Regions from separate parts of the Streptococcus sp. CF8_Ac1-9 genome, predicted to be linked through region 2. Evidence: predicted binding sites of a transcription regulator. Region 2 holds the regulator's gene; the other holds the start of a gene.
What was found. Region 2 encodes Rex, which represses fermentation and respiration genes when NADH is low (regulators of the CRP and FNR family bind a similar motif). Its sites were predicted from a motif close to TTGTGAANTANTTCACAA; they were not measured.
Positions count from the first base shown of each region.

Region 1: adhE (bifunctional acetaldehyde-CoA/alcohol dehydrogenase) is a predicted target of Rex. The motif match lies at 11,980-11,997, and genes of this name have one in related genera.

Region 1 is NZ_JANCOY010000005.1:61,463-77,823, forward strand. It holds gene NML76_RS08530 (ROK family protein) at 1-98, opposite strand, end outside; gene NML76_RS08535 (dihydrodipicolinate synthase family protein) at 114-1,031, opposite strand; gene NML76_RS08540 (Gfo/Idh/MocA family protein) at 1,063-2,169, opposite strand; gene NML76_RS08545 (carbohydrate ABC transporter permease) at 2,195-3,028, opposite strand; gene NML76_RS08550 (carbohydrate ABC transporter permease) at 3,028-3,912, opposite strand; gene NML76_RS08555 (ABC transporter substrate-binding protein) at 3,967-5,316, opposite strand; gene NML76_RS08560 (YhcH/YjgK/YiaL family protein) at 5,430-5,882, opposite strand; gene NML76_RS08565 (N-acetylmannosamine-6-phosphate 2-epimerase) at 6,044-6,742, opposite strand; gene NML76_RS08570 (ABC transporter permease) at 6,912-7,298, opposite strand; partial or broken gene NML76_RS08575 (alcohol dehydrogenase) at 7,457-7,573, opposite strand; gene NML76_RS08580 (hypothetical protein) at 7,783-8,106, opposite strand; gene NML76_RS08585 (hypothetical protein) at 8,106-8,411, opposite strand; gene NML76_RS08590 (hypothetical protein) at 8,425-8,982, opposite strand; gene adhE (bifunctional acetaldehyde-CoA/alcohol dehydrogenase) at 9,234-11,885, opposite strand; gene NML76_RS08600 (acyltransferase family protein) at 12,288-14,090, opposite strand; gene NML76_RS08605 (hypothetical protein) at 14,080-14,484, opposite strand; gene NML76_RS08610 (low molecular weight protein-tyrosine-phosphatase) at 14,513-14,938, opposite strand; gene NML76_RS08615 (nucleotidyltransferase family protein) at 15,112-15,678, opposite strand; gene ruvB (Holliday junction branch migration DNA helicase RuvB) at 15,685-16,361, opposite strand, start outside.
Region 2 is NZ_JANCOY010000001.1:338,155-354,515, reverse strand. It holds gene NML76_RS01725 (aminoglycoside 6-adenylyltransferase) at 1-771, shown strand, start outside; gene parC (DNA topoisomerase IV subunit A) at 944-3,397, shown strand; gene NML76_RS01715 (branched-chain amino acid aminotransferase) at 3,573-4,595, shown strand; gene NML76_RS01710 (DUF2969 domain-containing protein) at 4,830-5,060, shown strand; tRNA gene NML76_RS01705 (tRNA-Tyr) at 5,113-5,193, shown strand; tRNA gene NML76_RS01700 (tRNA-Gln) at 5,243-5,314, shown strand; gene rpsA (30S ribosomal protein S1) at 5,483-6,682, shown strand; tRNA gene NML76_RS01690 (tRNA-Arg) at 6,914-6,985, shown strand; gene NML76_RS01685 (NUDIX hydrolase) at 7,042-7,458, shown strand; gene NML76_RS01680 (L-lactate dehydrogenase) at 7,503-8,489, opposite strand; gene gyrA (DNA gyrase subunit A) at 8,688-11,144, shown strand; gene NML76_RS01670 (class A sortase) at 11,158-11,901, shown strand; gene NML76_RS01665 (hypothetical protein) at 12,073-12,351, shown strand; gene radC (DNA repair protein RadC) at 12,406-13,089, shown strand; gene NML76_RS01655 (redox-sensing transcriptional repressor Rex) at 13,293-13,940, opposite strand; gene NML76_RS01650 (DUF4649 family protein) at 14,070-14,285, opposite strand; gene NML76_RS01645 (DUF1831 domain-containing protein) at 14,287-14,634, opposite strand; gene NML76_RS01640 (cysteine desulfurase family protein) at 14,644-15,756, opposite strand; gene NML76_RS01635 (ribose-phosphate diphosphokinase) at 15,766-16,361, opposite strand, start outside.

The sequences.
Region 1 (16,361 bases), on a different contig from region 2:
GTTGGCATTTCATGGGTCTCTAGGAGTTGCCCTTTTGCATCGGCTAAACCATACTTGATACTGGTCCCTCCGATATCAATTACAACATATGGATTCATCTAGACCTCCTTTGATCAAAGGAATCTGGCTTTTGTGTCCTGAATGAGTTGAGCAGCACGTTGAATCACTTCTTGATCCGCTTCTACTACTGGCGTCAAAGGGGAGCGAACAGATCCCAAGTCCAAACCTTCATTAATGCGCAAAACCGCTTTGATGACCGCATACATATTGCCATGAGCAGATGTCAAGACTCCAATAATGTCATTGATGGCAAACTGCAAGGCACGCGCAGTCTCCAAGTCTTTCTCAGCAATCAGCTGATTGAGCTTCAAGAAGAGTTCTGGCATCGCACCATAGGTGCCACCGATTCCAGCATGCGCTCCCATGAGACGGCCACCTAGGAATTGTTCATCTGGACCATTAAAGACGATATGGTCATCGCCTCCCAAAGAAGCAAAGGTCTGGATATCCTGAACAGGCATCGAAGAATTCTTTACCCCAATCACCCGTGGATTTTTCAACATTTCCTTGTAAAGACTCGGTGTCAAAGCGACCCCTGCCAATTGCGGGATATTGTAGATGACAAAGTCTGTATTGGGTGCGGCTGCACTGATTTCATTCCAGTAGTGGGCCACACTGTATTCTGGCAAGCGGAAATAGATCGGTGGAATGGCCGCAATGGCATCCACTCCTAATTCTTCCGCATGTCGTGCCAATTCCACGCTATCCTTGGTGTTGTTGCAGGCTACGTGAGCAATGATGGTCAATTTCCCTTTAGCTACTGCCATCACTTCTTCTAGAATCAGCTTGCGGTCGGCCACGCTCTGGTAGATACATTCGCCAGAGGATCCGTTGACATACAAGCCCTGCACACCTTTCGCGATAAAATATTCTACCAGCGCACGTACCCGCTCCGGGCTAATTTCTCCTTGGTCATCATAGCAGGCGTAAAAAGCGGGGATGACTCCTTCATATTTTTTTAAATCTGACATTTTTTCTCCTTTTGTCGTATCAGTAATATTATTAACCCATGATCTCTGATAATTTAACTTTTCGGTCCTCATTAATGGAACGAGTACAAGCATCAGCAGACGCAATCGCTTCTAACGCCGCTTCTCCGGTTAATAGTTTTTCAAATTCTTTTGATACAGGAGCACCATTCATTATGTCATGAAGGTATTTCATTTCTTTATCAATAACAGAAGATAGCCACAATGGAGTTCGTTTCCCTGGTTTACCATAGGCAATAGCACCATCCATCTCCGTGCTATGATAAATTCTTGTACGGTCATCATCTTCTTCCTGAGATTCATGAATTAAGAAATATGATTCTTTTCCATCTACTTTCAGAGTACCTTTACAATTAAATAGGTCTAATTTTATAGCACCCTTCGTTCCCTGAATCAAGACATAGTGTTCTCCCCAACGATAGGCAGAACCCCATTCAAGCAAGGCAAATCGCTTGCCAGGGAATTCCATATTGACAAAAATCATGTCATCTTCATCACCAAAGTTTTCTCCTTGGTGAGCTACATTTCCACCTGTCATCGTAACTGTTTCAGGAATACCTCCCATTAAAAATTGAACGCAATCCAACTCATGGATATGGTGGTAAAGATGGCCCCCTGATTTTTCACGAATTTTTTTCCATGAAATGGATGGTTGTTGTTCTTCCCAGCCATTTCTCGCTGTATGACAGTATAAAACGTCCCCAATAACCCCTTGATTAATCAATTCTTTAGCATGATGGACACCATTAAAGAAATTCATAATGTGACCAGCCATGAAAATCACACCATTTTCTTTACATGTTTCTACCATCTCTTTACAATCTTCATATGATAAAGCAATCGGTTTTTCACAAAATACATTTTTTCCATTCTGAGCAGCTTTAATCACGGGTTCTTTATGCAAATTATTAGGGGAAGCCACGATCACACAATCCACATCGTCACTTTGAACCAATTCATCTAGTGACGAAGCCACTCGTGCTCCTAATTCTTCTGCTACAGCTTCTGCATTTTCTGGATCATACACAACTGTAATTACTGCACCATCATTTTTTTTCATATATCTTGCTAATTCAGCACCAAAGTATCCTGTGCCGACAACACCATAATTTACAACCATTGTTTTTCTCCTATTCCTATTTTTACTATTTTACGGATCCTTCAGAAAGACCACTTGCGATTTTATTTTGGATAATTGAGAAGAAGATAATTGAAGGCAATACTACAATTACGGATGCCGCCATCATATCTCCCCAATCCAGTATTTCCGAACCATTTAATGAACGCAAAGCCACCGCAACCGTCATCTTACTTGTATCGTTAATCAAGATCAATGCATAAAGGAATTCATTCCATGCATTGATAAAGGTATAGATGGCTGTGGCAACAATCCCTGGTGCAACAATTGGTAACACCACTTTATAGAAGGTAACAAATTTATTCGCGCCATCTATTTTTGCTGCTTCCTCGATTCCAATTGGAACTGTTTGGAAGAATCCTACTAACAACCACACTGCATAAGGGACACTAAACGAAAGATAAACAATCATTAAACCAATTAAACTATTGGTTAATCCAACTTTTGCAATGGCAATAGAATAAGGAATTGCCAACAAGATCGGAGGGAAGATATAGGTAATGACTAGCAACCGGGACATGATCGCCCCTAATTTTGGAAAGAAGCGAACAATACCGTAAGCAGCCATTGCAGAAATGATAATAGCGATGACCGTTGTCGTTAATGCGATTAATAAGCTATTTTTTATATTATTTATAAAATGTAGGTCATTAATAACATGCGTAAAATAATCGAGAGTAAACTGTTTAGGCCAAAATCTTGTTGGAAACTGGGTTAATTCACCTTTTCCTTTCACAGAAGATAGAAGGATCCAAATTAAAGGAAAAATTGCGATAATAGTTGAAATAACTAAAACAACATGTGACCCAATATCAAGGAGTACATTTGTTCTTCTCTTCATCATTTTCTACCCTCCTTCTCCCATTTACTAATTACTCCAAAGTAAATGAAACATACTGCCAATAAGAAAATAAATAGCAAGACTGTTACCGCTGAGGCACGCCCAAGAAGTTTTGTTCCCCAACCGAGATTATATGCAAATATTGGCAATGTTGTTGTTGCGTTTGAAGGGCCACCACCGGTAATCAGATAAATAATATCGAAGTTATTAAAGATCCATACTGTTCTCAGTACAACAAGTAATCCGACTACTACTTTAATGTGAGGTAAAATAACAAATCTAAAAACTTGCCAACTGGAAGCTCCATCAATCCTAGCGGCTTCAAACTGTTCCTCCGGAACCGTTTGTAAGGCAGATAGAACATTGACCATGATCATAGGGGCACCAAACCAAATATTAATAAATACTAAACAGATAAAGGCCCAGGTACTTTCTGTCAAAAATCCAGGAACATGATTCATCAGTCCTAATTTCACAATCAAATTAGGTAGATAACCATATACTCCATTTAAGATCCATTGCCAAGAGAAGGCAATAACAATTGTTGGGAAGGCCCAAGGAACAATCAACAATGTTCTATATAACTTCTTAAAGCGTCTAACTCTATGCAATGCAAGTGCTAACACAAAACCAACAAGCACTTGTCCCAAAAGAGAAAAGACTGTCCATTTAAGGGAGTTAAAGAAGGCATTGTAGAAATTAGGATCCGATAAAACTGCTTTGTAATTTGCTAATCCTACAAATTTATACCGCGGCATGATCAAATGTTTGTTTGTAAAGCTAAAATAGATGCTGGAGAAAAATGGGTAAACAAATAATAGTCCAACAATGATAATAGCAGGTAACACAAACACCCATCGAGTCAAATTTCTATTTTTGACCATATGCTTTTTTCCTCTCTAAAAACAGAGGCTACATTATTGTAGCCTCTGCTATTATTATTTAACATCAACTGCTACAGTTTCGAATAAATCATTCAATTGTTTTTCTGCATCCTTAGCAGCCTCCATTGGGTCTTTACCATTTGTAATAATATCTTGGAACATTTGTTCAATGATATGTTGGTTTGTTAACATTCCAGCTTGAACACTTGGACCATTTTCATATCCAATAGCTGTACCTTTTTCCGCTGCTTTTGTAATAACTTCTTCTGCATGTTGGAATTTCTTGCGGATGTCATTATCTTTATAGGCTGGATCATTACTAATTCCTTTGATGGCAGGCAACATTCCAACAGGAGTTGAATCTAAGAAGCTAATATAATCTTTCTTTTCATACAAAGATTCTAAGAATGCTTTCGCTACTTCTGGATGTTTTGAATTCTTCCAAACTACCAATGGAATATTAGAAGTTTCAATGCCATAATCTTTATCTGATTCTTTTACTTTTGGAATAGGATAAGCGTCAATCGCATCAATCAATTGAGGGCTATTTGCTTGAATACCACCTACATGGAATCCTGAGTTAAAGTCAAATGCTGTCTTTCCTTGATAGAACAAAGTAGCTTGTTGCAAGACATTAAAGTTCAATGAATCTTTCGGAGAAAATTCTTTGTACATCTTCACCCAATATTTAATTCCATCTTGAGCCAGTTTGCTTGTCAAGTTAGCTTTCAAATCTTTTGTCAACAGGCTACCACCGCCACTTCGTACATAGAAATTCAAGAAGCGTGTCCCCATCATATCATTTGTCCCGAAAGGAACAGACAATCCATAAACTCCATTTTCTTTTAATTTTTTAGAAGCTTCATACAACTGATCCCATGTTTTTGGAACTTCAATATTATATTGTTTCAATAAATCAGTGCGAACCCACATAACTTGAGCATGTGAGTACAAAGGCACGGAATAAAAATTGCCATCAACCTTCGCTTCATCTAATGCTGTTTTATTAAATTTGTCTTCTCCAATTGTCTTAATAGTATCATTCAATGGAACCAAAGCATCTGAATTGACCATTTCCATAACTTGGTTTGGCAAAGCTGTACTAATATCTGGAACATTGCCATTTGCTAATCCAGTCGTCCATTTTGTATAGAAGTCATTCCATGAAAATGTCTCAATCTTGATTTTAACCTTTGGATGCTTCTTCATGAACTCATCAGCTGATTTTTGAATACTTTCTAACCGAGGTCCCTGAGTAAATGAGTGCCACATTACAATTTCACCAGATAATTCTCCAGATTTATTACTTCCTTCTGCATCATTTTTTGAAGATGAACATGCAGTGACAAACAATGCGAATAACGCGAGAACCAAAGCGAAAAGAATTTTCTTACTATTTTTCATTGTTTTCCTCTTTCTATTTTAAATACAAAAAATGCAATCTGTGCTTTGAAGCCTTAACTTCTCCGAAAAAACTAACTATATCGCTTATCTCCTCCATTTTCTATTTGACATATCTAATCAATCGCAATTTTGAATAGATACTTTCTGACTATTTCTTCCTGACCTGAATAGCCATTTGGTTGATGAGGTTCACCAGGGAAGAAGACTGCAAAATTATGATAGCCCAAATGAAGTGGATAGAATTTCTCACAATGAACAAAGCCAATATCACTTGCTTCATCAAATGGAATAGCTTCATCTAGGATACGGGAACCGTAGCTAGAAAATTCATGTCCTTCAACTAATAAATGAAGGTCGGCATAACGACGATGATGTTCAAAGCGATCATTTTCATCTTTGTTAAGGGTGTTTTCTTGGACAACGAGAAAGACCTTGTCACCGTCGATATCATATCTCCCGAGATCAAAAGAATCTTTCCGGTGTTCATAGAGAAAATCAATCGCTTGATCCAGATTAGGATGAATCCCTTTGTACAATTTTATGTTTATTAAATCATCAAATATCATCTATTTCTCCTTTTACACTAGATTTATGTTGCAGAAAGTTAAGCAAATATGACTTCCTTCTTGAAATCTTCATCGTTATCCTTCACTGAAACACTCTCATTAAATGAATTCGACTACTCTCTATTCGGTCTCCTCCTCCTTCAATCTACTGTTTTGTTTTCTCATTTTAAGGCTGCGACGAAGCGCTCTGTAATCTCTTTTGGTCGAGTAATGGCACCACCTACAACGATGCCGCGAACCCCGAGATCATGGATTTTATTGGCTTGATCCGGATAGTGGATCTTGCCTTCTGCGATGACATCTACTCCTGCTTGGCAGAGGCTATGGATCAGTTCAAAATCTGGTCCATCGACCTTTGGACTGTAGTCTGTATATCCAGATAAGGTCGTTCCGACAAAGTCTACTCCAGCTTCAACAGCCGTCAATCCTTCTTCCAAGGTCGAGATATCGGCCATCAACAGCTGATCGGGATATTTTTCTTTGACTTGATGGATAAAGTCACTAATCAAAAGGCCATCATGACGGGGACGTTTGGTACAATCCAGAGCAATGACCGCGATATCCAAAGCTGCTAATTCATCAACTTCTTTCATGGTAGCCGTGATAAAGGGTTCTTCAGGTGGGTAATCACGTTTGATAATCCCAATGATCGGTAACTTGGTCACTTCCTTGATTTCCTTGATATCTCGGACACTATTGGCTCGGATCCCGACAGCTCCACCCTGCTCAGCCGCTTTAACCAAGAGAGGAATGACTCCTCCAGTTTCTGTATAGAGCGGTTCGTGAGGGAGAGCCTGACAAGAAACAATGATGCCATCTTTGATTTGCTGGATCAATTCATCTTTTGTAATCTTTGACATAACTCCTTCTCCTTTGATAATAAGGCAACTCGAGTACTTGTAAATTGATTATAATCCATTTTTAAAACGCTTACAATATTAACCCTGCAATTGGATTATAGTTTCGCATTTTGGGAAAAATAAAAAGATCTCTGAAACTAGTTTCAGAGATCTAGGACATGGTGATTCCTTAGGCCATCTTTTGAGTCGCTTTTTCCTTTACGACAAATACAAAGCCAATAGAGCCGACGACTGCTCCAAGCAAGATCCAATAGACCATATCCGATGAAGCCATTGGGCCTGCCAAGAGACCTGCTAGTAAAAAGAGATTGATATACAGTCGGGTATCGCGATAAAAGGTCCAATTGAAATGGTAGCTACCTTCTGGATACTGCCGTGTCGATACAGGCGGTTGAAAGACCTGAAGAAGGATCAAAATTCCAACAAAAGCAAGATAAGCGAGGCTAACTACCGAAAGCGGAGCCTGCATCGTTAAAGCTACAGTCGCTAAAAGCAAGACCAAGATCCAGAAATGGAAGTCCATCCAGAATTCATGATGATAACAAAACCGTTTCATAAGATCACACCTTCCTCTTTATGTAATCGTTTTCTGTACTTCTATTATAAGACAACGAATTTATTTTGCAAGGAATCATTGGCTTTTTGGGGTTGAAAATAGGACCAGAATATCTCTGGCCCGTCTAAAAAAACTATGAACAAATATTAGTCACCACTTCATTCACTGATGTCATTTTCGATAATGACCTTGAGTGCATGGTTTTCACCCGCATGTTTAAAGACATCATAGGCTTTTTCAACTTCTGAGAGTTTGAAGTGGTGGGTGGTGAGCTTGATCCAGCAGTTGCAGATTGCCTGCAGATACATAAGTTGCAGCTTTCACAAGCGACTCCTTTTTTGTTGGTTTGATAAAACCATTTTATTTTCGTTTCTTTGTGAATATTATAACATACTAAGTAAGCGATTGCAAGAATTTATAGGCACATTTTTAAAAGTTTTCGAGCAAACAAAAACATTCCTCTTATCTCTACCAGAGGAATGTTTCAATCACCTTGTTCTAATTGTTGACGCTGCTTATAGTACTCTTGCTGCTCGCGCTCACGCTCTTCTTCTAAACGCTCTTCATAGCGCTTGAGTTCTGCCTCAAACTCTTCTTGCAAGGCAAATAAACGCTCCAAGCCACTTTGGGCCTCCGCACTTGGCGCTTGAAAATGCAAGGCACTCAGCCAGTCCACTAAATTTTCTGTATGTTGGCGGACATCCATACGCATATCCGCATAATCCCACTCCAACTCACTGAGCTTTTGATTGAAGCGGTAATGTCGATCTTCTAGTTGTTCTAATTCACTATTTCCTGAATGGTACATCACATACCTCCTTTAATCGGACTCAATAAAATCGGCTTCTTCACTGCTTTCAGTGCTGTTTCTACCGCGTCCGCTGCTCCTCCTGTAAATCCATCTTTCAAATCACTAACGAGGGTCGTTGTAGCAAAAGAGCGCATCTTTTCGGATTGACCGCCCAAGGTTACCTGCAAACTCATCCCTTCCAACATCATCAAGGCTTTCTGCGTTGCAATCAAACTTCTGATCGCAATCCGCTCTTGCTCCTTTTTAATCTCTCGATGGAGCTCCTCAATTCGTTCTCTGTCCTCTCCCAGGATCTCTAACATCTTTTTCTCCTACTTATGAAAAATCAAAGGCCGTCGCTTGTCCCTTGTCCAAGTCCACCAATTGAGCTGATGCAGCCTCCAGCTGACCTGCCAAATCTGACAAGCGAGTGGAATAGGCCTTTGCTTGGGCGAGGTTCTCCGCCTCTACCGCTTGGTCCCAACAAGCATCCATGGAGAACTCTCCTAATAGTTGCTCCACTTCTGCGTCTGTTAAAAATTGGGCCATGCTGTGGGCCATTTGTGACACCTCAGCGACCTTATGAGAAACCGTCTCCTTGGCCTCTTCCAGCTTATCCTTGACCTCTGCCTCAAAGGCAGTTGCTTGCGCTGAAGCATTCTGCGCTACCGCCAGCACCAATTCCTCCCGCAATTGAATGGTCTGGGTTCCAGACGCGCTCGCTAGTTGCTGATGGAGGCTAGAAATGCTTGGCTTTTCCTGCCCATACATGGAGACCACCGAAGCAGATGATGGCTGATTTTCTGAAGTGGAAGTTTCCCGATCTCGTTGGGGCATTTTAATAATTTTCTGTGCCTGATCTTGTCTTCCTTGCACGTCACCTTCTAACTCCATTTGAGATGGCCTCCTTTCTTGGATTTGTTTTTTCGTTTCCTATAACTGAAAAAGGATCATAACCCTTCAGCTACAGGCAGATTCACACACTATAGGGTAACATAAAATAGCTCGGAATGCTATAAAAATAACACAATTTCTGAAAAAAAGTCTAATTTTTTATGAAAAAACGAGTTTTGGACCCAAATAGCAAAAATCCCCCACTCTTTCGAGTGGGGGTAGCTGATAAACATCAGTTGTTCCTTGGCGTCTTATTTACGACGTCCTGGACGTTCCTTGTAACCATAGTATGCATCTTCGATGATTTCTTGCATATGGTCTACCATTGGAAGACGTGGGTTAGCTGGTGAACATTGATCTTCGTAAGCAAGGAAGGCCAATTCACGAGAATGTTTCTTCCATTCTTTTTCATCGATTCCTTGTGCTTTGAAGTTCATTTCGATACCACAGCGTTCACCGAGTTCGTATACAGCTTTTGCGTAAGCTTCAACGGCTTCTTCTGGAGTAGAGCATGGAAGTCCTAGCATACGAGCGATATCTTGGTATTTTTCATCTGCACGGTAGTAGTTGTACTTAGGCCATGTAGCTGTCTTGGCTGGGCGTGTACCGTTGTAGCGGATAACGTATGGAAGCAAGATGGCATTGGTCCGTCCGTGGATGGTGTGGAATTGCGCACCGATCTTGTGGGCCATGGAGTGAGAAATACCGAGGAAGGCATTGGCGAAGGCCATACCTGCGATGGTTGACGCATTGTGCATCTTTTCGCGTGAATGGAAGTCCGCATTCTTGACTGAGCTTTCCAAGTTTTCAAAGACAAGTTTAATAGCTTGAAGAGCAAGACCATCTGTGAAGTCGCTAGCCATTTGTGATACGTAAGCTTCTGTCGCGTGCGTCAAAACATCCATACCAGTGTCTGCTGCAACAGATCCAGGAACTGTCAATACCAAGGCAGGGTCTACGATGGCAACTGTTGGAGTCAATGAGTAGTCTGCGATTGGGTATTTACGGTTGTTTGCTTTATCAGAGATAACGGCAAATGGAGTAACTTCAGATCCTGTACCAGATGTTGTTGGGATCGCAATAAATTTAGTCTTCTTACCAAGCAATGGGAACTTGAAGGCACGTTTACGGATATCCATGAATTTTTGAACCAAGTCACGGAAGTCCACTTCTGGTTGTTCGTAGAAGAGCCACATTACTTTGGCCGCATCCATTGGTGATCCACCACCAAGAGCAATGATGGTATCCGGTTTGAAGGCACGCATGATCTCTGTACCACGTTCAACAGTTGTGATATCTGGATCTGGTTCTACGTCTGCAAAGATTTGGTAAACTACCTTATTGCGACGAAGGTCAAGCTGTTCGATGATACGATCAAGGAAACCAAGCTCTACCATAGCGTGGTCTGTAACGATCATGACACGTTCAACGTCACGACATTTTTGTAGGTATTCAATTGAATCACGTTCAAAGTATGTTTTTGAAGGAAGTTTCATCCATTGCATGTTATTTCTCCGGCGTCCGACTTTTTTGATATTCAAGAGGTTGATGGCACTAACGTTGTCCCCAACAGAGTTACGTCCGTAAGAACCACATCCAAGTGTCAATGATGGCAAGAAGGCATTGTAAACATCCCCGATACCACCGAAAGTCGAAGGAGAGTTGCAGATCACACGAATAGCTTTGACCGCTTTACCAAATTCTTTGGTCAATTCTTCATCAGCAGTATGGATGGCTGCTGAGTGACCAAGACCGTTGAATTCAACCATTTGGCGAGCTTTGTTAATTCCGTCTTCACGGCTTTCAGATTTCAAAACAGCGATGACTGGTGACAATTTTTCACGAGTCAACGGTTCTTTTTCGCCAACTTCTTTACATTCTGCCGCAAGGATATTGGTTCCTTCTGGTACAGAGAAGCCAGCTTGTTCAGCGATCCATGCTGCTGGTTTCCCAACGATGTCCGCATTCAATTTCGCACCTGCACAGTTCTTGCTATTGGCTTTTACGCCGAAGCAGAACTCTTCAAGAAGGGCTTTTTCTTTTTTGTTAACAAAGTAAGTGTGGTAAGATTTGAATTCTTCAACAAACTCATCGTAGATTTCTTTATCGATGATAACCGCTTGTTCAGACGCACAGACCATACCATTGTCAAATGATTTAGACATGACGATATCGTGTGCTGCTTGGCGGATATTGGCTGATTTTTCAACGTAAGCAGGAACGTTTCCGGCACCTACCCCAAGAGCTGGTTTTCCACAAGAATAAGCTGCTTTTACCATGGCGTTACCACCGGTCGCAAGGATGGTCGCAACTCCTTCATGGTTCATAAGGGCACTGGTTGCTTCCATAGAAGGTTGGGTAATCCATTGCACACAGTTCTCAGGTGCTCCAGCTGCAATTGCTGCATCGCGTACGATTCGTGCCGCATGAGCAGATGATTCTTGAGCAGATGGGTGGAAGGCAAAGACGATAGGGTTCCGTGTCTTCAAGGAAATCAAGGCTTTAAAGATTGCTGTTGAAGTAGGGTTGGTTGTAGGAGTGATCCCGCAGACAACTCCGACTGGCTCAGCAATCAGGGTCAAACCAGTGACGTCATCTTCTGAAATGACACCAACCGTCTTGGTGTGACGCATGTTGTTTACAACGTGTTCACAAGCGAACAAGTTCTTGGTTGCTTTGTCTTCAAAGACTCCACGACCAGTTTCTTCATAAGCATGAAGAGCGAGCTCACCGTGTGCGTCAAGAGCAGCTACAGATGCTTTCGCTACAATGTAGTCCACTTGCTCCTGGTTCAATTTGCGCATTTCTTCAAGCGCCACTAGCGCTTTTTGCACCAACTCGTCTACGTGTTTTTCAGCAGCGAGTTTCTTTTCTTCAGGTGAGAGAGTTTTTTTATCAGCCATTTGATGCTTTCCTCCAATGTTTGAAACCCTTATCCTTTTCTAGAACTTTTTCATGTTTTCTGAAATTTTCAAGAATAGTGTAAGAAATTTCGATTTGTTAATTATTTCACAATATAATTGTACTCTATTTTGAGATTTTTGTAAACACTTCCAAGCAACTTTCACAAAGATTTTTTTGAAGTTTGTGAAATTTTTATCAATCTTATTGATGTGAAAGCAATTGTCTAGCAAAATTGTGAAAAAATAATTAAAAAAATTTTTTCTTCACAAAGAGATGTTTTCAATTGATTTTTGTAAGCGTTTTCTTAATCTTACTAAAATAAGCAGCTTTTTACAAGTAAAAAGTTGCTTTTTGTTTTATTTTGTTAGGATTTGTTTTGTTTCAGTTTCAGAGAAGCATTGTTACTTCTTGACCGGACCTTTTTCGGCCTTATCAAGGGCTTCTTTGACTGTTTGAGCATAGAGTTCCCCACCATTGGTTTCCATATTGAAGTGAACAGAGTCTGTTCCCACCCAAATGTTTGGATTTTCAATTGCTACTTGGTACCAGTCCGCAATCGTGATAAAGTCGTATTTCTTAGCTAGTTCCAACTCATAAAGACGCGTTTGAACCGATTCACTGGACTGATCGTTGGCATAGCGCCCATCATATGGTGTCACAAGGATCAAGCGACGGCCTTTTGGAAGTTTCTCAACATACTGATCCAGCAATTCTTTGTAGTTGCTTACAGTATTGGTTCCTAGGGCAATGACCACATTTTTTAGGAGAACTTTATTGGAGATATCGGTCTCAAAGACCTTCATTCCATTTTCCAACTGACGGCTCACCACTGCATCGATCTGGATGCCAGGGATGGCTTTAGTCAGGTAGTCCTGCGCTCGCAAGTTAACGGAATCACCGATCATGGTCACACCATTTGAGACGTTATAGTCTGTTGCCGTCGCATTATCCACTTGCGTCCGTGTGACCTGCATTTTGCTGTCTGCTTGATTGAGCCCACTCACTACCAAACTCTCATCAAAAGCTCCAACGGTTGGTGCAAAGGCGGAGATTCCAATCATCAAGAGAGCCAGAGGAATCATGAGGTAAAAGATCGGCTTGGTCAAAAAACTGAGATCCATCTTCATGCCGAAGACACGAGGTTCCTTGCCTGCAATAGTTGGCTCCAAAATATAGAAGGACAGAGCCGTTAGAATCAAGGAAACGATCGTCGTCACAAGGGCTGCCATCATATTTCCCAAATGTTGAGAGAAGATGATAAAGAAAGGCCAGTGGAAAAGATAGACACCATAACTAGTATCTGCCAAGAAATTGAGAATGGCTGGTTCTTTTTTATCTGGCGTCTTTTCATGGAGAATGCGGGCCGACAGAATCATGGCACAAGCTGCGATTGTCGCTGCTAAAAAGCCAAACAGATAGGTCCACAAGCTATCAAATGGCAAGAAAAGACTGAGCACAAACAAGAAGGCAAAGCTTCCACCCAAGACCGATAAGGTCTTTTTCATGCTCCAAGACTGCACCAACTTTGTAAAGTTCGGGCTGACATTAGCAATCCCTGTTACCGTTGCTAGACATGATCCCGCAAAGAAGGGGAAGATGTGAGTGAAGCTAGAAAAATAGATAGTGGAGAAATTAGCTGTCAGAAAGGCGCGGATGAACATAGACAAGAAGGTGAAGAGAAAGAGTCCGCTGGACGCCAGGAAGAGCATGCCTCGGTATTTCCCAACTGTCTTAGCCCGCTTAGCCAAGAACCATGCCAAAAGTGCCCAGAGCACATAGTAATGCACTTCTAGAGCCAAACTCCAGGTATGAAGGAAGAGATGTGGAATGAAGTTACTTTCGTAACTACCACCCGTTGCCATCTCAAAGAAATTGGTCACAAAACCGAAGACCGCCGCAATCTGAGTCCCAATACCAGCCACGTAGTCCCGTTGGACCATAAAGGTAAAGGGCATCACGACCAAGACCATAAAGACAAGGGGTGGTACGATCCGGTAAAAGCGCCGTTTCAAGAATGCCAGGTAGTCGATTCCTTGCTTGCGCGCAAATTCATCGATCAAGAGCGCTGTAATCAAAAATCCTGAGAAGGTGAAGAAAATATCTACCCCAATAAAGCCTCCAGGAAAGGCTTTTTGGAAGAAATGGTAAAGCAATACCAATAAGAGTCCTGTAACACGGACTAGTGAAAACCATTTAATGCGCATTTTGATAAATCCCCTGCTTGAATGTTCCTTTGTATACGACGTTGGCTTCTGTGGTTAAGGTGCCTTTGCCCTCCGGCTGGCCATTAACAAACTGCCCTTCATAGGTCCAGCCATCCTTGGACTTAAACTTACCATAGCCACTAAAAGAGCCGTTGACGAGGTTACCTGTATAGGTATCCCCATTTTTAAAGGTGACGGTTCCCTTGCCATTCATCTTGCCACGGACCAAACTTCCGTCGTAACGGATCGCCCCCTTGTCCAAGGTCAAGACGCCCTGACCTGGAATGGCTGAAAGGAAAACCAGCAAAGCAGATAGAATAATCACGACTAATGCTGCTATTTCTAAATTTTTTCGCGTCAGATAGACCTTATAGGTCTCATAAAATTCTTTCATATTCTGTATTCTCTCACATATCAAACTCTTAAAAAGTTGCTAACTGATCTAACCAAGCCTTACAGCCGCTCAGGACTCTGGAATAGGTCTCTTCAAAATCACCGGTATACCACGGATCTGGCACACTTTCAGCAGCAAAAAGATGAATCTTGTGTTCTGTTCCTGCAGGAGCCATTTGCTTCAGATCTGCTACATTGTTTTCGTCCATCCCTAGGATCAAATCAAAGTTGTAAAAATCCTCTTCCTTGATCTGTAAGGACGTCTTAGCTGGATCATATGGGACCTGGTGTTGTTGAAAGATTTTCCGGGTTCCCTGATGGATGGGATTGCCATGTTCCCAGCTCGAGGTGGCCCGACTTTCAATCTCATACTGATCCGTCAAGTCCTTCATGACAAACTCCGCCATGGGGCTCCGACAAATATTTCCTAAGCAGACAAAGACGATTTTTTTCATGATTCCACCTAACTCCTTGTTCGGACTGCCCAACCTAGCTGAGCTCTTGGCTTTCCACTATGGAAAACCAGCATACTATTACCATTATAACAAAAATGTGACAGAAAGATGACAAAGGGACTCCATCATTTTAAAGAAAAATCAGATTCCTTTTTCAAATCTGATCTGTTTCTCTATTTTGGAAAACGAACCTCTAATGGAGGCCATTTACTCTGCCAATCCTTCTTTTTCATCCGCTCTGTATAAACCGCTAAACGCTCTGGGCTGGCTAAAAAATGCGGAGTTGGCTGAACGATGAAGTCTTCGATATCCTTTGTCCCATAAGGGAGAAAGAGCTCTAGCTGACCATCTTTTCTTAAGCGAACTGCAAGTGCCGTACACTGCTCGGGGTATTTGGAAACCGCATCACAGGCACTGCGATAAGGAGCCGTCCCCGGACTATGCTGGTGCATGTAGACTTGATTCTTCACTTCCCAAGCGTACTGGGGATAGGTCTTCTTTAATTCCTGCTCGATCTGCAGAGTCTCCTCATAGCTGATCGCAGGGTCATAAAAGACCAGATCCATATCGGTTGTCGCATCAAACCCTGGTTTTCCAGAGAGCCGGTTCCAGATGAAATTTCGCACCGCGCCCGCCACTAACCAGGCATCTGCCAAGTTGAGATCTCGAATAATGGCCAAGACTTTCATCATCTCCTGATCCGCTTGGATCTGTTCTACGATCGCTTTTTCCGTCAGCATCTTCTTCTAATCTCCATTGTAGGGATAACCCAGGTGTTCATAGGCCTTGCGGGTCGCCACGCGCCCTGTCCGGGTCCGCATGATAAAACCTTTCTGAATCAAGTAAGGCTCATACATATCTTCTACGGTCTCGCGCTCTTCGGCAATATTGACCGATAGGGTCCCAAGACCAACCGGGCCACCGCCATACATCTCAATCATGGTGCGCAGGATCTTTTGATCGACATAGTCCAGCCCTTCATGGTCCACATCTAGCATAGAGAGGGCCTTGTCCGTAATGGTGTTATCAATCAAGCCATCGCCCATAATCTGAGCAAAATCGCGCACCCGTTTAAGCAAACGGTTGGCAATCCGAGGAGTCCCCCGACTACGAAGAGAAAGCTCTTCGGCAGCTTCGTGGGTAATCTCCATCTCAAAGATTTCGGCGGTCCGCTCGACAATCTCTGTCAGATCATCTTGCTCATAGTATTCCATGTGCCCCGTAATTCCAAAACGAGCGCGCAAGGGATTGGACAGCATACCAGCTCGAGTCGTCGCCCCAATCAGAGTGAAGGGAGGAAGATCCAGATGAACACTCCGGCTGGTCTCGCCAGCACCAATCATGATATCGATGTAAAAATCTTCCATGGCGCTGTAAAGCACTTCTTCGACTGACATAGGCAGACGGTGGATTTCATCGATAA
Region 2 (16,361 bases):
ACTCTAGAAGTAGAAGCAATTGCCTTATCCGGTTCGCGAGCCAATCCTTGGGCACCCAAAGACGAGTTTCAAGATTATGATGTGGTCTATATCGTTGATGATCTGGAAGACCTGATTTCATATTTATCCTGGTTGGATCAGTACGGAAATCGACTCATCGAACAGCACAACCGTCTGGGACATCGTCGTCTGTATCTCATGCTATTTGAAGACGGCAACCGTATCGATTTGACCCTCTGTCCCAAGGAGTATATCCAAGAGTGGGTGGACAGCGAAGCAAATTTTGAAGTTATAAAAGACGACAAAGGCTTGTTTGAAGCCTATCAGCCTAATTCCAAGCGCTACTGGACCGCTCCTCCTACTGAAGAGGAATTTGCAGCCGCCTGCAATGAATTTTGGTGGGTATCGGCATATGTCGTAAAGGCCATTCGAAGAAATCAGCTTATTTATGCGACCGACCACCTCTATGGCATTTGTCAGCAAGAATTGCTTAAGGTCATAGCTTGGCAGGTGACAAGCGATAGGGGAATAGTTGATATCGGAAAGAACTACAAGTACCTCTTCCAGTATCTACCAGCCGGGCAAGAGAAGGAGTTCTCAGCTTTGCTTGATTTATCTAGTTTCGATAAAATCATTCAGTCTTTATTTGCTACCATGGGGCTATTCAATCGAGAAGCTCAAATTCTGGCTCAAAAGATGGGGGTTACTTACGATATGGAAGTTCCAGAGAAAATGATTTCTTATGCTAAAGAGAAACTTTCTAATCGTTAATGAATCTATTTTAAACATCAGAAAGGAACGTTTGGTTACTTGGTGTGACTGAATTCCTTTTTCTACAAAAGACTACTCAACATTCTTTGAAAGGAGTTGAACACGCCCTGAGTGCTGTGTGAAAAAGATAAATTTCTAATTTTCACTTTGTATTTTAAGGGCTTTGTATCTTATGTCTAATATTCAAAATATGTCCCTAGAGGACATCATGGGGGAGCGCTTTGGTCGCTACTCCAAATACATTATTCAAGAACGGGCTCTTCCTGATATTCGGGATGGCTTGAAACCTGTTCAACGGCGGATTCTTTATTCTATGAATAAGGATGGCAATACCCATGACAAGGGCTACCGCAAGTCTGCCAAGTCTGTCGGAAATATCATGGGGAATTTTCACCCTCACGGGGATTCTTCTATCTATGATGCCATGGTCCGTATGTCTCAAGACTGGAAGAACCGCGAGATCCTAGTCGAAATGCACGGAAACAATGGCTCCATGGACGGTGATCCACCAGCGGCCATGCGTTATACGGAAGCGCGTTTGTCCGAAATCGCTGGTTATCTTTTGCAAGATATCGAAAAGAACACAGTGCCCTTTGCCTGGAACTTTGACGATACAGAAAAAGAGCCAACTGTTTTGCCGGCGGCCTTTCCAAACCTTTTGGTCAATGGAGCTACAGGAATTTCAGCTGGTTACGCGACAGATATTCCGCCACATAATCTCGCTGAAGTCATCGATGCCGTGGTCTACATGATCGACCATCCATCTGCCAAGGTAGACAAGCTCATGGAGTTTCTACCTGGGCCTGACTTCCCGACTGGTGCCATTATCCAAGGGCGTGATGAGATCAAGAAAGCCTATGAAACTGGTAAGGGCCGGGTGGTTGTCCGCTCTAAGACAGAAATCGAGCAACTCAAAGGTGGTAAGCAACAAATCGTGGTCACCGAGATTCCTTATGAGATCAACAAGGCAGTCTTGGTCAAGAAGATCGACGATGTCCGTGTTAACAACAAGGTTGCCGGTATCGCAGAAGTTCGGGATGAGTCTGACCGTGACGGTCTTCGTATTGCCATTGAGCTCAAAAAAGATGCCAATGCAGATTTGATTTTGAACTACTTGTTCAAGTATACGGATTTGCAGGTCAACTACAACTTCAATATGGTGGCAATTGACAACTACACACCACGTCAGGTGGGGATTGTGCCAATCCTGTCTAGCTACATTGCTCACCGTCGGGATATCATTGTCGCTCGCTCGCGCTTTGATAAGGAAAAGGCAGAACGACGGCTCCACATCGTAGAGGGCTTGATCCGCGTCATTTCTATCCTCGATGAAGTCATCGCCTTGATCCGCGCTTCTGAAAACAAGGCAGATGCCAAGGAAAACCTCAAGGTCAGCTACGATTTCACGGAAGAACAAGCAGAAGCTATTGTTACTTTGCAATTGTACCGTTTGACCAATACGGATATCGTGACATTGGAAGAAGAGCATGCCAGTCTCAAGGAGCAAATCGCGACCTTGGCAGCCATCATTGGGGATGAACGGACTATGTTTAACCTCATGAAGAAGGAATTGCGTGAAGTCAAGAAGCTCTTTGGTAACCCTCGTCGCAGTGAGTTGCAAGACACTGCTAAAACGATTGAGATCGATACAGCTAGTCTGATCGTTGAAGAGGAAACCTTCGTCAGCGTGACCCGTGCGGGTTACATTAAACGGACCTCTCCTCGTTCCTTCAATGCGTCGACAGTGGAAGAAGTCGGTAAGCGGGACGACGATGAATTGATTTTCGTAGAGCCTGCTAAGACCACTCAGCATCTCTTACTCTTTACCAACTTGGGGAATGCCATTTATCGACCAATTCACGAATTGACAGATACCAAGTGGAAGGATATCGGAGAGCACCTCAGTCAAACCTTGACCAATTTCGAGCAAGAGGAAGAAATTCTCTTTGCGGAGATTGTGGATCAGTTTGAGGGAGTTACCTACTTTGCAGCAACCCAACAAGGTCAAATCAAGCGCTTTGAACGCAAGGAATTGAGCCCATGGCGGACTTATCGTTCTAAATCGACTAAGTATGCTAAGCTAAAAGATCAAGACGACCGTATCGTAGCAGTTGCGCCAGTTGTTCTTGAAGATATCATGATCATTACTAAAAATGGGTATGGGTTGCGCTTCAATGTTGAGGAGGTCCCTGTCGTAGGAGCCAAAGCAGCAGGGGTCAAAGCCATTAACCTCAAAGATGGGGACCAAGTTGTGGCCGTCTTTAAGTCAACGACGCCAAGCATGTACATTCTGACTCATAGAGGTAGTCTGAAACGGATGTTACAAGACGATATTCCTGTGACCAGTCGGGCCAAACGGGGACTACAGGTCTTGCGTGAGTTGAAAAATAAACCACACCGCGTCTTCAAGGCAGGTCCAGTCTTCACTGACCAGGGAGATTTTGATCTCTTTACGAGCCAAGATGAAGTGGCAGAACAAGATCAAATTCTTCAGATCACTTCTACAACAGGGCAGGTGACAGAAATTGATTTGACGCAATTAAGCATTTCTGAAAGAACAAGCAATGGATCCTTTGTCAACGATACCATTTCGGATCAAGAAGTTTTTTCAGCTACCATCAAATAAAAGAAAGCGTCGGTCCATTCTAGGACTGACTTTCTTTAAAAATAAATTTTCTGAAAATTGAAAATTTCGCTTGAAATTCTCATGAAATGGTGTACAATAGTGTACATAGATTGAGAAACTGAATCGACCTGCATCAGATCGACTAGGAATAGAAAGAATTAAAAGGAGCATTATCATGACAGTATCACTTGATTGGGAAAACCTTGGCTTTTCATATATGAAATTACCTTATCGCTATTTGGCATATTATCGCAATGGAGCTTGGGAAAAAGGGGAATTGACAGAAGATGCGACTTTGCATTTGTCCGAATCTTCTCCAAGTTTGCATTACGGTCAGCAAGCCTTTGAAGGGTTGAAAGCCTACCGTACAAAAGATGGAAGTATCCAATTGTTCCGTCCAGATCAAAACGCTAAACGTTTGCAACGCACAGCAGATCGGTTGCTGATGCCTCAAGTACCTGTTGACATGTTTGTAGATGCTTGTAAGGCAGTGGTAAAAGCCAATGAAGAGTATGTTCCACCATATGGTACAGGAGCTACCCTTTACCTTCGTCCACTTTTGATTGGGGTTGGTGATATTATTGGTGTGCATCCAGCAGATGAGTATATCTTTACCATCTTTGCCATGCCTGTCGGTAACTATTTTAAAGGTGGTTTGGTCCCAACGAACTTCTTGATTCAAGATGAGTATGACCGTGCTGCACCACATGGTACAGGGGCTGCAAAAGTTGGTGGGAACTACGCAGCTAGTATGTTGCCAGGTAAGATTGCGCATGATCGTAACTTCTCTGACGTGATTTACCTCGATCCAGCGACTCACACCAAGATTGAAGAAGTTGGTTCTGCAAACTTCTTTGGTATCACTGCTAATAACGAATTTGTGACGCCATTGAGTCCGTCTATTTTGCCATCGATCACCAAGTACTCTTTGCTTTACTTGGCAGAACACCGTCTTGGTATGACACCAATTGAAGGGGATGTCTTTATTAATGAGCTGGATCGCTTTGTAGAAGCAGGAGCTTGTGGTACCGCAGCTGTCATCTCTCCGATCGGAGGTGTTCAACACGGTGATGACTTCCATGTCTTCTATTCTGAAACAGAAGTAGGTCCTATCACACGTAAGCTCTATGACGAGTTGACCGGTATCCAATTTGGCGATGTCGAAGCGCCAGAAGGATGGATTGTCAAAGTCGATTAAACCGAAAGCATCTGAGATAAAAGTGTCCAGGCTTCAATGAGAACGAGTCTTAACGAAGGACGTAGTAGCTAAAGTTTCTCTTCATTCGCTTTTAGGCTCAAAAGAGTGCCGAATGACCTTTTCGGGGGTGGGAGAAAGAAGGAATTTCTAACTAAATTCTTTCTGCCCACTCCCTTTTCTCTTGCGTCATCAAGAGAATTTTTGTAAAATAGAAAAAGTGAAAAGAGGGTTGAAATGAGTAAAAAAGATAAGAAAATTGAGATTCAAATCGTTGATAGTAAAGTAATCGTCGGGAAAGACACTTTTGATGGGTTCACTTTGTCCATCGGTAAGAAAACGATTGGTGAAATTGCAGACATGGCAGGTCAATTTGCCATTATCAAAAATGGAAATGTGGATTCACTTTACAAAAAGCTTGAAAAAGCCGTTGAAATTTTAATAGAAAATTATAATTTGAATAAATAAGGGCTTGCAATCATAGTAAATCAATGGTATAATAGATCCTGTTGATTTATATGGAGAGATAGCGAAGAGGCTAAACGCGGCGGACTGTAAATCCGCTCCTTCGGGTTCGGGGGTTCGAATCCCTCTCTCTCCATTAGCGTTCATTGTGATGATGATAAAGTGACTGATGTCAGCGCTCTTTTTGGGGTATAGCCAAGCGGTAAGGCAAGGGACTTTGACTCCCTCATGCGTTGGTTCGAATCCAGCTACCCCAGTTCTTAGGTAATATCAGATAAGTGATAAAATATCTATCCAGGTATTTTATTTCTTTATAGGATGAGTCGTTAAAGATTGTAGTTGATCTCATTGCGAGTGCTTGCTTAGGAAAAATAATTATAAGTATGTCAAGTTTTAGAAAACTTGATTGTTGGAGGATTTTTTAGATGAATGAATTTGAAGATTTGCTAAACAGTGTTAGCCAAGTTGAACCAGGTGACGTTGTTACTGCTGAAGTATTGACAGTTGACGCGAACCAAGCTAACGTTGCAATCTCTGGAACTGGTGTCGAAGGTGTCTTGACTCTTCGCGAATTGACAAACGATCGTGATGCTGACATCAACGACTTGGTAAAACCAGGTGAAACACTTGAATTGCTTGTTCTTCGTCAAGTAGTTGGGAAAGATACTGATACAGTAACTTACCTTGTATCTAAAAAACGTTTGGAAGCTCGCAAAGCATGGGACAAATTGGTCGGACGTGAAGAAGAAGTTGTTACTGTTAAAGGAACTCGCGCTGTTAAGGGCGGACTTTCAGTAGAATTTGAAGGACTTCGTGGATTTATTCCAGCTTCAATGCTTGATACTCGTTTTGTACGTAACACTGAACGTTTCGTAGGTCAAGAATTTGATGCTAAAATCAAAGAAGTAGATCCAAAAGAAAACCGCTTTATTCTTTCACGTCGTGAAGTTGTTGAAGCTGAATCAGCTGCAGCACGCGCAGAAGTATTTGGTAAATTGAACGTTGGTGATATCGTAACTGGTAAAGTTGCACGTATCACAAGCTTCGGTGCTTTCATTGACCTTGGTGGTGTTGATGGATTGGTTCACTTGACAGAATTGTCACACGAACGCAACGTATCACCTAAATCAGTTGTAACTGTTGGTGAAGAAATCCAAGTGAAAGTTCTTGACTTGAACGAAGAAGAAGGTCGTGTATCACTTTCATTGAAAGCTACAACACCTGGACCTTGGGATGGCGTAGAACAAAAATTGGCTGCTGGTGATGTGATCGAAGGAACTGTTAAACGTTTGACTGACTTTGGTGCATTCGTGGAAGTATTGCCAGGTATTGACGGACTTGTACACATCTCACAAATTTCACACAAACGTGTTGAAAATCCAAAAGATGTTCTTAAAGTTGGACAAGAAGTAACTGTTAAAGTTCTTGAAGTAAATGCTGCAGATGAACGTGTATCACTTTCTATCAAAGCTCTTGAAGAACGTCCAGCTCAAGAAGAAGGCGAAAAACAAGAAAAACGTCAATCTCGCCCACGTCGTCCAAAACAAGAAAAACGCGACTTTGATCTTCCAGAAACTCAAACTGGATTCTCAATGGCTGACTTGTTTGGCGATATCGAATTGTAATATTCAAAAGAGGCTGGGACAAAAGTCCTAGCCTCTCAATTATTTTTGAATTGTCGAGCAAGACGCAGTGGTTGAGTGGGCTCTACTACGCTGATTTCATCAGCTTTTACAGCCCTACTCAACTGTGCGGGGGTGGGACGACGAAATCGAATTCTAACGAATTACCGATTTCTGTTCCACTCTCTTTTTTACTTGTAAAATTTTTGAAAATTTGATATACTATAACAGTTGCCACCCTTAGTGTAATGGATATCACGTAAGATTCCGGTTCTTGAGATGGGGGTTCGATTCCCTCAGGGTGGATGATTCATAACGAGGCTCCTCGGAGTCTTTTTTGCTCTTTCTTGGAGGAACATGCAATGACAGTAAAATTAATCGCCCATACCTTGATTGAGAAAGACGGGAAGTATCTGCTTATCAAACGCTCGAAAATAAAGCGAGGTCTCCCTAATGTCTATCCATCTTATTGGGATATTCCAGGTGGAAGTGTAGAAGAGAATGAATTGCCCAGAGAGGCTGCTCTACGTGAGGCTATTGAGGAGGTTAATCAAAAGCTTCGGATTAATAAGATTATCCACGAAGATAGTCAATTTGATGCCAGCAAAGATACTGTCTTTACACGCCTAGTTTATGCTGGCGAGATTTTGGAAGAGCGTGATTTTATATTAGATCCAGAAGAGCATACAGACTTTAAATGGATTTCTTCTTTGAAAGACATAGAGAGCAATCTCGTTGTGCCTTATTTGCTTGAAATCCTTGCTGACAAATCCAAATAAAGCAGCTAAAAAACATCCCCTTTTAATAAGGAGATGATTTTTTCTTAGTTTTTAGAAGCTTCTTGGAATTCAGGGTTTTTCCATGCTTCATCAATGATTGCTTGCAATTCATCAGCAGAAGCTTTCATTTTTTGTTGTTCTGCATCGTTCAATGGGATGTTCACTGGACGTACAATACCGTGTGCACCTACGATGGCAGGTTGACCGATAAAGACGTTGCTAACACCATATTGACCTTCTTGGAATACAGAAAGTGGAAGTACTGCATTTTCATCATCAAGGATTGCTTTAGTGATACGAGCAAGGGCAACAGCGATACCGTAGTATGTAGCACCTTTTTTGTTGATGATGGTGTAAGCAGCATCACGAACACCTTCGAACAATTCGATCAATTCAGTTTCTTGAACGTTTTGAGTGTCTTTAAGGAATTCTTCAAGGTTTACACCAGCGATGTTAGCGTGTGACCATACAGCGAATTCTGAGTCTCCATGTTCACCCATGATGTAGGCGTGCACTGAACGAGCATCAACGTCCAATTTTTCAGCAAGTGCTTGACGGAAACGAGCTGAGTCAAGAGAAGTACCAGAACCGATAACGCGTTCTTTAGGGAATCCTGAGAATTTCCATGTAGAGTATGTCAAAACGTCAACTGGGTTAGCAGCTACAAGGAAGATACCGTTAAATCCTGATTCAATAACTTGTGTTACGATTGATTTGTTAATGGCAAGGTTTTTACCAACAAGATCAAGGCGAGTTTCACCTGGTTTTTGAGGAGCACCTGCAGTAATTACAACAAGGTCAGCATCCGCACAGTCAGCGTACTCAGCCGCATAGATCTTCTTAGGTGAAGTGAAGGCAAGGGCGTGGCTAAGGTCAAGCGCATCTCCGACAGCTTTTTCGTGCAATTGAGGAATTTCGATAATTCCAAGCTCTTGTGCAATTCCTTGGTTGACAAGTGCAAATGCATAAGATGAACCTACGGCACCGTCACCGACAAGGATAACTTTTTTGTGTTGTTTAGTCAAATCCATGAGTCTAAACGTCTCCTTCATTTTTTTTTGAGATAGATTCTCATACGACTTCATTCTACCACTTTTGAAAGTCTTTGTCATCTGAAACAGTATGAATCCTTGATGTAAACGTTTTTACGTTTGTGTTCCTAAGAAGAAAAATAGGCTAAAATGTGTTATAATAGTATGGTGAATTAAGTAAAGAGAGGCATTTTTTGAATGCAGGATAATAATCTAATTGATGTGAATTTAACATCAGAAATGAAGACGAGTTTTATCGATTATGCCATGAGTGTTATCGTAGCTCGTGCCCTCCCTGATGTTCGGGATGGTTTAAAACCCGTTCACCGTCGTATTTTGTATGGTATGAATGAATTGGGTGTTACGCCAGATAAACCACATAAGAAGTCAGCCCGTATCACAGGGGATGTTATGGGTAAATACCACCCACACGGGGATTCCTCTATTTATGAAGCCATGGTTCGGATGGCGCAATGGTGGAGCTATCGCTATATGCTAGTGGACGGCCATGGGAACTTTGGTTCTATGGACGGAGATGGGGCCGCTGCACAACGGTATACCGAAGCCCGTATGAGCAAGATCGCACTTGAGATGTTGCGGGATATCAATAAGAATACAGTTGATTTTGCAGATAACTATGATGCCAGTGAGCGGGAGCCCATGGTGCTACCAGCACGCTTCCCTAACCTTCTTGTGAATGGAGCTACAGGGATTGCCGTTGGGATGGCAACCAATATTCCTCCACACAATTTGGGAGAAACCATTGATGCAGTGAAGCTGATGATGGACAATCCTGAAGTGACCACTCGTGAACTCATGGAAGTGCTGCCTGGTCCAGATTTTCCAACCGGAGCCTTGGTCATGGGGAAATCAGGTATTCATAAGGCCTATGAAACAGGGAAAGGTTCAATTGTTCTTCGTTCTCGTACAGAGATTGAAGTAACCAAGAGTGGCCGTGAACGGATTGTTGTCACTGAGTTCCCTTATATGGTCAATAAAACCAAGGTGCACGAGCACATCGTTCGCTTGGTGCAAGAAAAACGGATCGAAGGGATTACAGCTGTACGTGATGAATCAAACCGTGAAGGGGTTCGTTTTGTGATTGAGGTCCGCCGAGATGCTTCGGCTAACGTTATTTTGAACAACCTCTTTAAGATGACACAAATGCAAACCAATTTTGGTTTCAATATGTTGGCGATCCAAAATGGTGTTCCAAAGATTCTTTCTCTTCGACAAATTTTAGGGGCTTATATTGAGCACCAGAAAGAAGTGGTGACTCGACGGACCATCTTTGATAAAGAAAAAGCGGAAGCACGTGCCCATATCTTAGAAGGTTTGCTCATTGCCTTGGATCACATCGATGAAGTGATCCGGATCATCCGCAATAGCCGGACAGACGCTGAAGCACAAGCTGAATTGATGGCGAAGTTCAAGCTCTCTGAACGTCAAAGCCAAGCCATTTTGGACATGCGTCTTCGTCGTTTGACCGGTTTGGAACGAGACAAGATCCAAAGTGAATACGATGATTTGGTTGCCTTGATTGCTGATTTGGCTGATATTTTGGCGAAACCAGAACGTGTGGCGACCATCATCAAGGAAGAATTGGAAGAAGTCAAACGCAAGTTTGGCGATGCTCGCCGAACTGAGTTGATGATCGGAGAAGTCCTTTCTCTTGAAGATGAGGACTTGATTGAAGAAACAGATGTCTTGATCACCCTTTCTAACAAAGGCTACATCAAACGTTTGGATCAAGCGGAATTTACCGCTCAAAAACGTGGTGGACGTGGGGTCCAAGGAACTGGTGTCAAAGATGATGACTTTGTCCGTGAACTGGTCTCTACGAGCACCCATGATCATTTGCTCTTCTTTACCAATAAAGGGCGTGTCTATCGTCTGAAAGGTTATGAGATTCCAGAATATGGCCGGACAGCTAAAGGATTACCAATCGTCAACCTCTTAAAATTGGACGAAGGTGAATCGATTCAAACCATTATCAATGTGGAGCAAGACCGCAGTGATAAAGCTTATCTCTTCTTTACGACGCGACAAGGTTTGGTCAAGCGGACCAATGTAGCTGAATTTTCAAATATTCGTCAGAACGGTCTCAAAGCTCTGAATCTGCGCGATGAGGATGAATTGATCAATGTCTTCCTTACAGATGGCAATGCTGACGTCATTATCGGTACCAAGTATGGTTATTCTGTCCGCTTTAATGAGGCTGTAGTTCGGAATATGGGACGCTCTGCCACAGGTGTACGTGGTGTGAATCTCCGCGAAGGAGACAAGGTTGTTGGGGCTAGCGTCGTTACGGATCAAGATGAAGTATTGATCATCACTGAAAAAGGGTATGGTAAGCGGACAATGGCTAGCGAATACCCAACCAAAGGCCGTGGCGGTAAAGGAATCAAGACAGCCAATATCACAGAGAAAAATGGTCCCTTAGCTGGTCTTTTAACCGTTAAAGGGGATGAAGATCTGATGATCATTACCGATACCGGAGTCATGATCCGTACAAGTGTTGAAAATATCTCTCAAACGGGTCGTTCAACTCAGGGTGTGAAAGTCATGAGACTGGATCAGGATGCGAAAATTGTGACCTTTACAACAGTCCAGCCCGATGAAAAAGATGAAGAAGTAGTGGAAGAAAACGAATAGATAAGGGGACAGCATGTCACGCAAAAGAAAAAAGAAAAAGAGTTTACGCAATACTCTTATCAATATCGTTGCAACACTTTTGATTATTCTCTCGCTTCTCTTGATTTTCAATGCTCCGATCCGAAACATGATTATGGTTTGGCATACCAACCAATACCAGGTTAGCAAGGTCGATAAAAAAACCATTGATAAGAATAAAGAAGTGAAGACGAGCTTTGATTTCCAACATGTCCAGTCACTCTCGACGGAAGCCGTCATCAATGCCCAATGGCAAGCTCAAAAGCTACCAGTAATTGGGGGGATTTCGATTCCTGAATTAAACATGAACCTTCCGATCTTTAAGGGGCTTGAAAATGTAGCCCTCTACTACGGAGCAGGGACCATGAAGGAAAACCAAGTCATGGGGCAAGGCAATTATTCTCTTGCTAGCCACCATGTATTTGGCCTAACTGGAGCAAATGCCATGTTATTCTCACCATTAGAGAAAGCCAAGGCGGGAATGAAGATCTACATCACGGACAAAGAAAAAATCTATACTTATGTCATCTCGTCAGTTGAGACAGTGACTCCAGATCGTGTAGATGTCATTCAAGATCGTGAAGGCGTTAATGAGATCACTTTAGTGACCTGTGAGGATGCTGCAGCGACTTACCGTACGATTGTAAAAGGAAATTTGGAAACCTCTGTTGACTATGACAAGGCTCCAAAAGACATCCTGGATTCATTCAGCAAGTCTTATAATCAAATGCAACTTTAAGAAAATAAAGCCCGAGACAGAAATGTCTGGGCCTTTTCTATGTAGGAGAGGCTGGGAGAAATTCTTGTAAAATTGTAAGAGATTGGTAATATAATGTAAGGAACTTGTCATAATATTAAGGGAAAATCAGTATATAATAAAGGGGAAAGAGTATGATAAGGAGGTAGAATAGTGACGAAAGAGCGAATTTATCATCTCTTGCATCATTTCTATAATCTCTTAGTAAACGATTTTCCACGAAATGGTTTAATTACGAAAGGAATCTACGAAGTAGAGCAGGTCTACCAAGCTTTAGAGGCCATTCCTCAGAGCCAGGAGTACTTGATTCGCTGTGAAATTCAACAGTTTTTAAAAGAGCTTGAACAAGTTCAAACAGGTTACCAGATCCGCTTTAATAAAGATGAAGTCTTAGTGTTAGATGACTTGAAACAAGAAATCGCCTGTAAATAATGAAAGGTTGTCGTTTTCTTCATTTATTACGAATTAATAAGTGAGGAGGAAATTATGTACGACATATCATTTATTGAACCATCTTTGCTTCCTAGAGAACGTTTGGTTTCTGAAGGGGTAGATAAGCTGAGTCATCAAGAATTGCTATCCATTCTCTTACGGACAGGCAATAAGAAAAAAAGCGTTTATGAGATTGCACAAGGTCTTTTGAGTTCGGTTAATAGTTTAAAGGAGTTAAGTCAATTAACCCTAGAGGAGCTACAGGAAATCTCAGGTATTGGCCGGGTGAAGGCCATCGAACTTCAGGCTGTGATTGAGTTTGGACGAAGGATTCATAAAGATGAATTAATGAGTTCTGAACAAATCATGAGCAGCCAGAAATTGGCCCATAAAATTCAACAGGAAATCGGCCATAAGAAACAGGAGCACCTGGTTGCCCTCTATTTGAATACACAGAATGAAATTATTCATCAACAGACCATTTTTATTGGAACCGTGAATCGAAGTATTGCGGAGCCACGTGAAATCCTGCATTATGCACTAAAACACATGGCAACCTCTATCATCTTGGCGCACAATCATCCATCTGGTGCCGTATTCCCCAGTAAAAATGATGATGAAGTAACGCATCGAGTTTTAGAAGCCTGTGAAGTGATGGGCTTAACTCTATTGGATCACTTGATTGTATCTGAAGAAAACTATTATAGTTACCGTGAAGAAACCGATTATTTGGCATAAAAAAGAGAGTGGGACAGAAATCGGTAATTCGTTAGAATTCGATTTCGTCGTCCCACCTCCGCACAGTTGAGTAGGGCTGTAAAAGCTGTTAAAATCAGCGTAGTAGAGCCCACTCAATCACTGCGTCTTGCTCGACAATCTAAAAAATAATTGAGAGGCTAGGACTTTTGTCCCAGCCTCTTTTCTTGTTAATGTATAAGTCTTTATTCTTCATTTTTACGCATGAAATAAAGAAGTGTCTGTAATTCACTGGTGAGGTCGACATATTGGACGACGACATCTTTAGGGACTGTCAGATGTACTGGTGAGAAGCTGAGAATTCCCTTGACACCAGCGTCTACCAAAAGACTAGCAACTTCTTGAGCTTTGACGCTAGGAACAGTAAGGATGGCTGTTTGAATGCCTTCTTGTTTGAGCTTTTCTTTGATGGTGGAAATCCCATAAATGGGGATCCCATCCTTACTTTTGGTATTGATCAGCTCATGATTGTCTAGATCAAACGCCATGACAATTTTCATCTTATTGCGTTCATGGAAGCGATAGTTGAGAAGCGCACTTCCCATATTTCCGATCCCCACAATAGCGACATTGGTAATGGCATTGTCATTTAAAAGATCGGCAAAGAAGTTCATCAGTTTTTTTACGTCATAACCAAATCCCCGTCTTCCTAATTCACCAAAATAAGAAAAATCTCGGCGAACGGTAGCAGAGTCAATCCCAATTGCATCAGCAATTTGCTTGGAATTGGCGCGCTCTATTTTTTCAGAGTTAAAGCGTTTAAAAATGCGGTAGTAGAGCGATAAGCGTTTTGCTGTTGCGCGTGGAATTGGAGTATTTTTATCATGTTTCACAATATCACAACCTTTCCCTCTTATTGTATAGGAAGATTGTGAAAAAATCAACTATGTAGAGCGATTTTTAAAAAATATTTTTGTCTAAAGAAAAAGCTGATGGCGATGGAGAGTTCCATCAGCATCAGCTTAGTTTTCAGCTTGTTCTATCTTTTTCAAAAAAGCATAGAGTCCATCGACTCGCCCTGTATAGGGGAGCTTTTCACCTTTGTATTCAATGGATACGATTGAGTAAGAGTCAGGCAGGGTTACACAGCCTGAAAAATCTAGGATGCAGGCTGCAAGGTCAGGATAAGTAGTCGTTCGTTCTACTTGATAAGCGTCAATATAAGTTAGGGTTACCATATTAGGCCTCTGTTTTGTTGAAAATTTCTCTTTCGACAAGACTATCCATTAAGAAATAGAATTTTTGTTGGATAATGTCATTTTCTGGATTTTTAAAGATATTAACCAGGCGAAGCCCAGACTTGTCTGTAATATTGATCTTAAAACCTGTCAAATCTTTATTGAAAATGATTTTAAGTAGGAAGCCTTCGCCGCTATTTGGAACGGCTTCGAGCAAACGATTTAACTCGTAATTTCCAACTTTTGTAACAGCAAATGTATTGTCACGTAAGGTATATTTTTTTACATTTGGGTGTAGACTATAGGTATATTTGCAGTCTTTCAATGAAACACTTGTTTCAAAAGCCATATTGTTCTCCTATGATATAATTTCTTTAAGTTTTGAGAGGAAGTCTTGAACCTCCTCTACGGTATTGAGTTCTGAAAAACTAATTCGAAGGGATTCTTTTAGGCGTGAGCTATCTTTTCCATAGAGCGCCTCAAGGACATGGCTGGGTTGAACTGTACCAGCGGTACAAGCAGAACCTGTAGAGACAGAAATTCCAGCAAGATCGAGTCGCATCAGTAAAACGTCATTTTGGACACCCGGAAAGCCAAGGTTCCAAACAAATGGAAGATGGTCGTCATTCGCATTTACGTAGTAGTCGTAGGCTGCTAAACCATTGACTAGCTCTTGGCCGAGTTTTTGAACCTGGTTGAAATTTTCTTCTTGATGAAGTGTAGCTTGCTGAAGCGCGGTTGCCATCCCGACAATAGAAATGAGATTTTCCGTGCTGGCTCTCATCTTACTTTCCTGATCCCCACCATGTAAGAGATTATCAAAATCTGGGGCGGCCGCATAAAGGAAGCCGACGCCCTTTGGTCCATGGAATTTGTGGGCAGAAGCACTGAGAAAATCAATTCCCAACTCTTCGGGATAGACAGGGACCTTTCCAATTGCTTGTACAGCATCAACGTGAAAGGCAGCTGGATGAACTTTTAAGAGTTCTCCGATTTCTTTAATCGGTAGAAGATCGCCTGTCTCGTTATTGGCAAACATAGTAGAGACAAGAATGGTATCCGGTCTAAGTGCAGCCTTGATATCACTAGCCTGAATGCGTCCATCTCTTGGTTGAACGATCGTAACTTCAAATCCGAAACGTTCTACAAGATATTCGATGGGTTCTAGAACCGCATGGTGTTCCAAAGCGGTAGTAATGATGTGTTTGCCATCTGCTTGGTGTTTCAAGCAGTAGCCTTTTATAACGGTATTATTACTTTCTGATCCACCTGAGGTGAAAAAAATCCGATTTGGAAGAGTATGGAGGGACTGAGCAATCTGCTCGCGAGACTCTCGAAGGAGTTTACTAGCCATCCGTCCATGAGCATGAAGGCTCGATGGATTTCCAAAAGTGGTCTTCATAGTTTCAGACATTTTATCAATGACTTCAGGTAGAAGGGGAGTTGTTGCGGCATTATCAAAATATATCACATTAAGACCTTATTTCTTGTGGTAGGCAAATAGAGGACTAACAGGTTTTCTTTCTTGAATGCGAACAATAGCTTCAGCGATCAGTTCGCTAGCTGTCAGATAGTTAATATTTTTTGGTGTTGGTCCATTTGGAGCAACAGAATCGGTTACCAAGATTTCTTTGATCGGAGCTTGGTCTAATAATTCAACAGCTCCTTTTACAAATAAACCATGGCTTGATACAGCATAAATTTCAGTAGCACCTTCGCGTTCGACGATTTTCGCAGCTTCTGAGAATGTCTTACCAGTATTGAGAATATCGTCAATCAAGATCGCTTTCTTATCTTTGACATCCCCGATAATATAGCCATAATCACGGTTCGCATCATCTTGCTCGTAATCAATGATGGCAATCGGTGCATCAAGATATTCTGCTAAACTACGAGCTCGTTTGACACCTGAATTTTTAGGACTGACGACGACGACATCAGGACCTGTGAGACCTTTGTTAATGTAGTGTTCTGCAAAGAGTGGAATGGTAAAGAGGTTATCCACGGCAATATCGAAGAAACCTTGAACTTGCACTGCATGGAGATCCAGTGTGACGACGCGATCCACCCCAGCTT